Regions from separate parts of the Synechococcus sp. PCC 6717 genome, predicted to be linked through region 2. Evidence: predicted binding sites of a transcription regulator. Region 2 holds the regulator's gene; the other holds the start of a gene.
The links. Region 2 encodes HrcA, which represses chaperone genes, less so after heat shock. Its sites were predicted from a motif close to TTAGCACTCNNNNNNNNNGAGTGCTAA; they were not measured.
Positions count from the first base shown of each region.

Region 1: a site for HrcA is predicted at 1,983-2,009, ahead of groES (co-chaperone GroES). Genes of this name have one in related genera too.

Region 1 is NZ_JAKLTV010000015.1:33,533-36,953, forward strand. It holds gene L5470_RS08125 (ammonium transporter) at 1-1,116, shown strand, start outside; gene L5470_RS08130 (carbohydrate ABC transporter permease) at 1,106-1,921, shown strand; gene groES (co-chaperone GroES) at 2,105-2,416, shown strand; gene groL (chaperonin GroEL) at 2,471-3,421, shown strand, end outside.
Region 2 is NZ_JAKLTV010000001.1:262,958-266,378, forward strand. It holds gene L5470_RS01240 (sugar phosphate nucleotidyltransferase) at 1-1,124, opposite strand, end outside; gene hrcA (heat-inducible transcriptional repressor HrcA) at 1,326-2,396, shown strand; gene L5470_RS01250 (DUF561 domain-containing protein) at 2,434-3,174, shown strand; gene L5470_RS01255 (RsmB/NOP family class I SAM-dependent RNA methyltransferase) at 3,190-3,421, shown strand, end outside.

The DNA.
Region 1 (3,421 bases), on a different contig from region 2:
GGTTTCTTTTTGCTAGGCTCCGATAACAGCCCCGCCACGGAAAACTACAGCGGAGTTTACGACGCTCTGAGTTGGGCAGCAGTTCCCCTGTACGCCAAGTTCTTTTTCCAACTGGTGTTTGCCGGTACAGCCGCCACCATTGTGTCAGGGGCAGTTGCTGAGCGCATTAAGTTCTATGCTTTTTTTGTCTTTAGCTTGTTGTTGGTGGGGATCTCCTACCCAATTACCGGTCACTGGATTTGGGGTGGGGGTTGGTTGCAGAAGATGGGAATGTGGGACTTTGCGGGTTCAACGGTGGTTCACTCCGTCGGTGGTTGGGCGGCCTTGATGGGGGCAGCACTGCTTGGGCCGCGCTTAGGCCGCTATATGGAAGACGGCTCAGTGGCGGCGATCCCTGGCCATAATTTTGCCATTGCTACCCTTGGTTGCTTAATTTTGTGGTTAGGGTGGTTTGGCTTTAACCCGGGCTCGACCATGACCGCAGATCCACTGGCGATCGCCCACATTACGGTCGCAACCAATATGGCCGCCGCCTTTGGTGGGGTTACGGCAACGGTAGTCTCCACCTTGTACTTTGGTAAGCCGGATCTCTCAATGATCATTAACGGCATTCTGGCAGGCTTAGTCGCCATTACTGCCCCCTGTGCTTTTGTTACCCTTGAGAGTGCCATTCTCATCGGGATCATCGCGGGTATCATCATTGTGTTTTCAGTGGTTATTGTGGATCGCCTCAAAATCGATGATCCGGTCGGTGCCATTTCCGTCCATTTGGTGAACGGTATTTGGGGCACCTTGGCGGTGGGTCTATTTGCCGATGGCCCAGGGAAGCTCTACGAAGACGGTCCCCTTAAGGGGTTACTGTGGAGCGGGGATGTGACTCAACTGTGGCATCAGTTAGTGGGAGTGCTAGCAGTAGGGGGCTTTACAGTACTCTTTAGTACGGCAGCTTGGCTATTACTGAAGGTAACGATGGGGATTCGCGTGTCTCCAGAGGAAGAAATCGAGGGGTTGGATATTGGCGAGCACGGGATGGAAGCCTACGCCGGGTTCCTGTTCCGCGAAGAGGTCAAAGGCTTTGTGGATCTGCTGAAACGGATGTCTGGCAGTGGCCGCTAGGTTCCGCACTGTTGGGTTGTCGCTGCTGCTGGGGCTAGGCGCCGTGCTGCTGCTCAGTCCCTTAATCGTTGTGGTGTGTACCTCCGGCTGGCCTGCGGGGGCGCTTCCTAGCCAACTGCTGCCGCCTCAGGGGTGGACATGGCAGAGCTACCAAAGCGCTTGGGAGCAGGGACATTTTATCCGTGCCTTTGCTAACTCTACCCTAGTGGCATTGGCGGTAACGGCCTGCCAGCTATTTACGTCGGCGTTGGCGGGCTACGCCTTAGCGCGCTTACAGTTTCGCGGCCAGCAGTTGATTCTGGTGCTGATGCTGGCAACGCTGGTGATTCCCTTTCAACTGCTGGTGATCCCAATCTTTTTGATCTTAAAGGCAGGCCATCTGATTAATACCTACGGCGCGTTAATTCTACCAACGGCTGCCAATGGCTTCGGGGTCTTTCTGATGCGGCAATTCTTCTTGACCTTGCCCGTGGCACTTGAGGAAGCAGCGTTCTTGGATGGCGCTAGCCGCTGGCAGGTGCTGTGGTATATTTTGCTGCCCCTGAGCCGGCCTGCCCTCGTCACGCTATTTATCTTTACTTTCATTGGCGAGTGGAATGACCTGTTTAAGCCCTTGGTGTTTACGACAAAACCGGAACTGGTGACGGTGCAGCTTGCGTTGGCGAACTTTCAGGAACAGTTTACAAATGACTGGCCGCTGATGATGGCCGCAGCCGTGATTGCTACGGTGCCGGTGATTGTGTTGTTTGCCCTTGGCCAGCGACAGTTGATTCGCGGCATTGCCACGACTGGCCTGAAGTCCTAGGGTGCCGTTCGGAAAACCGTACTGCAACCCGAGTTGCGATCGCCAACACCCTCTCGCTACATTAGCACTCGGAGGTAGAGAGTGCTAACACCAACGTCTCGACTCCTTGACTGCTGCGCGATCGGACAGAGCCGTGCAGCATGACGTTTACCCTTACTCTTACGATTGGGAGATCAGTACGCTATGGCAGCCGTATCTCTAAGTGTTTCAACTGTAAAGCCTTTGGGCGATCGCATTTTTGTCAAAGTCAGCGAAAGTGAAGAACGCACGGCTGGGGGCATCTTGCTGCCCGACAACGCCCGCGAAAAACCCCAAGMGGGTGAAGTCACCGCCGTTGGCCCTGGCAAACTAAACGACGACGGCAAACGCCAGCCAATGGATGTGAAAGTGGGCGACAAAGTGCTGTACTCCAAGTATGCCGGTACCGAAGTCAAGCTAGCCGGTGAAGACTACGTTCTGCTTTCGGAAAAAGACATTCTGGCAGTGGTTGCCTAATCACTTGCCTTGCAACATCTCATTACTGTTGAACAACTGAGGTAGGAAACACCTATGGCAAAACGTATCATCTACAACGAAAATGCTCGTCGCGCCCTTGAAAAAGGCATGGACATCTTGGCTGAGTCCGTGGCTGTCACCCTTGGCCCCAAAGGTCGTAACGTCGTCTTGGAAAAGAAATTTGGTGCCCCGCAAATTATTAACGACGGTGTCACCATTGCCAAAGAAATTGAACTAGAAGACCACATTGAAAATACGGGTGTTGCCCTGATTCGCCAAGCTGCCTCTAAAACCAACGATGCCGCTGGCGATGGTACTACCACCGCTACCGTGCTAGCTCACGCCATGGTCAAAGAAGGGCTACGCAACGTTGCAGCCGGAGCGAACCCCATCTCCCTAAAACGCGGCATTGACAAAGCTACCCAATTCTTAGTGGATAAAATTGCTGCCCACGCTCGCTCCGTCGAAGACTCAAAAGCCATTGCCCAAGTGGCAGCCATCTCTGCCGGTAACGATGAAGAAGTGGGTCGGATGATTGCCGATGCCATGGACAAAGTAGGTAAGGAAGGGGTAATTTCCCTTGAAGAAGGCAAATCCATGACCACGGAATTGGAGGTCACCGAAGGGATGCGCTTTGACAAAGGCTACATCTCTCCCTACTTTGCCACTGATACCGAGCGGATGGAAGCCGTTCTCGATGAGCCGTTTGTTCTCATCACCGATAAAAAAATCACTCTGGTTCAAGACCTCGTGCCCATCCTAGAGCAAGTGGCGCGTGCTGGCAAACCCTTAGTGATTATTGCTGAGGACATTGAGAAAGAAGCGCTGGCCACCCTAGTGGTGAACCGCCTGCGTGGGGTGCTCAATGTGGCTGCCGTTAAAGCTCCTGGCTTTGGCGATCGCCGTAAAGCCATGCTGGAAGACATTGCGGTGCTCACTGCCGGTCAGGTGATTACCGAAGATGCGGGTCTGAAACTCGACAACACCAAATTGGATATGTTGGGT
Region 2 (3,421 bases):
ATCAAACTTTCGTTAACGATCGCCCCCGGCTCAATCCGCTTGCCCGGCCACAGCCGCACTCCTTGACTGAGGCTGGCCTCCTCCCCAATCACTGAACGGGTACCGACAATCACCCCTTCGTTGAGAGTGACGTGGCGATCCACATGCACATGGCGAGCCAAGATGCAGTGCTCGAGGTGGCTATCATCGCCAACAAACACCCCATTCCAAGCCACCACACCGCGCAGTTGGCTGCCATTGCCAACAATGACGTTATCTGACAGCACCGTCCCTGCAGCGAGGGTTACGCCCGCACCAAGGCGGCAGTTATTCCCAAGCACAATCGGGTCTTCTAGCTGGATATCTTGGGGCAAGGTGGTGTTGCGCCCCACCCACACCCGCGGCTGTACCTCAGTGCCCTGAATGTCTAACTGAACTCGACCGTAGAGGGCATCCCACTGCACCTGCTGATAGGTTTGCAAGCTACCCACATCGCACCAATAGGCATCGGTAATGTACCCGTACATGGGCACGTCTGCCTGGAGCAACAGGGGAAACAAATCTCGAGAAAAGTCCCGCTCTGTCCCGCCGCTGAGATAGTCCATCACAGTTGGACTGAGCAGGTACATACCAGTGTTGACGGTATCTGTAAAGACTTCCCCCGCTGAGGGCTTCTCGAGAAAGCGGCGAATCCGCCCCTCCTCATCCGTAAAGACAATCCCGAATTCCTTGGGATTGGACACTCGAGCTAAGATCAAGGTAACGGGAGCACGGTGTTGGTGGTGAAAGCGAATGGCCTCGCTGAGGTTCACATCCGTAATGCTGTCGCCACTGACCACCAAAAAGGGATCCGCCAGCAGGTGGGCAATATTTTTCACAGAGCCAGCGGTACCAAGGGGCTGCTCTTCCTCAACCACATAGCTCAGGTGCACCCCAAACTCACTGCCATCCCCAAAATAATCGCGCACAACATCAGGGAGATAGTGCAGGGTCATCACCACATCATCTAGGCCGTGGCTGCGCAGCAGATTGAGAATGTGCTCTGCAATAGGACGATTGACCACTGGCACCATTGGCTTGGGCAAGTCGCAAGTGAGGGGGCGCAGCCGTGTACCACTGCCTCCAGCCATAAGGACGACGCGCAACTTCACCTCCTTCCGCTGTATCTTGACGGGTATCCTTACTTTCTAGTCTAGGGGACGCCCTAGGGCAACTAGACCCCAGACCTAAGATTGCAATGATTATTTAGATGCGGCACCTGTAGGATTTTGCATTGCTGAATCAGCGTTCACTGGTTTATAGATAAAAGGAAGCACGGACGATCAACGCTAGGGATGTGTGGGGTTATGACGATTGAACTGAACGATCGCCAGAAGCAAATTCTTGGTGCCACCATCAACCACTACATTGCAACGGCAGAACCCGTTGGCTCTAAGGCGATCGCCACCGAATATAACCTTAAGGTTAGCCCCGCCACGGTGCGCAATATTATGCTGCTGCTAGAACGCAGTGGCCTGCTTTACCAACCCCACACCTCCGCCGGCCGTGTTCCCTCGGACTCTGGCTACCGTCTCTACGTTGATGAGTTAGTTCAGCCTATCCCCGATGTGGCGCAAAAAGCTGAGTCCCTCTTGGCCGAGCAGTTTTTGTGGGGGCGCTATCGCTTGGAAGTAATTTTGCGTCAAGCTGCTCAACTGTTATCTGATCTGAGTGGATACATTACATTAATTTCCTTGCCCAACAGTCTAGAGCGGCGCATCCGTTTAATTCAACTGGTGGCGCTGGATGCGCAACAGGTGATGGTTATCCTAGTGCTGGATAGCTATGAAACCCAATCGGCAGTCATTTCCTTGCCCAGTGAACCGCAAGAGATTGACCTGCGGGATCGGACATTGCAGGTGTTAACAAATTTTTTGAACCATCAATTGCGGGGGCGATCGCTAGTTGATTTAACGCTCATTGACTGGCAGCAATTAGACCTTGACTTTCAGGACTATGGCCAAAACCTCCAGTCCCTGTTTCAACAACTGAGCCAACGCTATGCCCAAGAAGGCACCTCCCTTGTGGTCAGTGGTCTTGCCGATGTGTTGCAGCAACCGGAATTCTCGCAGGTGGAACAAGTGCAAATGCTCTTGCACCTCCTTGAGGATCAGCAGGATCAGCTCACTCCTTTGATCAGCCCCGATCACACCGCCTCTTCCCAAGTGCAAATTCGCATTGGCACTGAAAATGCCCTTGCGCCAATGCACTGCTGCACCTTGGTCTATTCCTGCTACTGCTGCAGGAACGCCCCCGTTGGCACGATTGGTATTCTTGGGCCAACACGCATGTCCTACGCTCGTATCATTCCCTTGGTGGCCACGGCTGCCGATTACCTTTCCGAGCAGGTCAGCCGTTCCTATGCCGTCTCAGGATAGGATAGAACAACGACTATTATTTGGAAGTTTCAAGTTTATGCTGCATCCGCGTTTAGCTGCTGCATTTGCCCAGCGCTCAGTACTGAAGATCATTAGTGGCCTCAACAATTTTGATGGCGATCGCGTTCGTGCGGTGGTCACCGCCGCAGAGCATGGCGGAGCCACATTGGTGGATATTGCTGCTGATCCAGATCTCGTGCGGATTGCCCAAGAGGTTACCACGCTGCCCATTTGTGTGTCTGCGGTGGATCCGTGCCTGCTGGTGAAGGCAGTTGCAGCAGGTGCAGATCTCGTAGAAATTGGCAACTACGATAGTTTTTATGCCCAAGGCCGTGTCTTCAGTGCCACGGAAGTTCTTGAACTGACCCGGCAAACCCGTTCCTTGCTGCCTCAAATTATGCTCTCGGTGACAGTGCCCCACACTTTGCCGCTGGATGAACAGGTAACCCTAGCGGAATCCTTAGTAGAGGCGGGCGCGGATGTCATCCAAACGGAGGGGGGAACGAGCAGTCAACCGCGCCATAGTGGCACTCTAGGTCTAATTGAAAAGGCTGCTCCGACCCTTGCGGCGGCCTACGAAATCTCTCAGGCCGTCTCCATTCCCGTTCTCTGTGCGTCTGGCTTGTCAGCTGTCACCATTCCCTTGGCGATCGCCAGTGGTGCTGCTGGGGTTGGCGTTGGCTCGGCGGTGAACCAACTCAACAGCGAAGTCGCCATGATTGCCAGTGTCCGTGCCCTAGCGGACGCCCTTCATCGCGCTGTGGCCGTTGCCCCCTAACACTCCCTAGCAGCAGTGGTCAAGCCCTCCCGTTTGGCGCTCAACTGTGCGGAACGCCTGTTTGAGGCTGCTGCCGAACGGGAACGCTTTTTGGCAGCATTGTTCATCCCTCAGCCCTTACCGCCAGCGATCCTCTGGCGCCAGGATCCCCCTACCCCCTCGCCGTTTCCAGTCCTTCCTCCTCTCCCTTGGCAACCCCCATGGGTGAGCCGACTGGCCGTGGGCACTCGGGCGGGGCAACATCCAC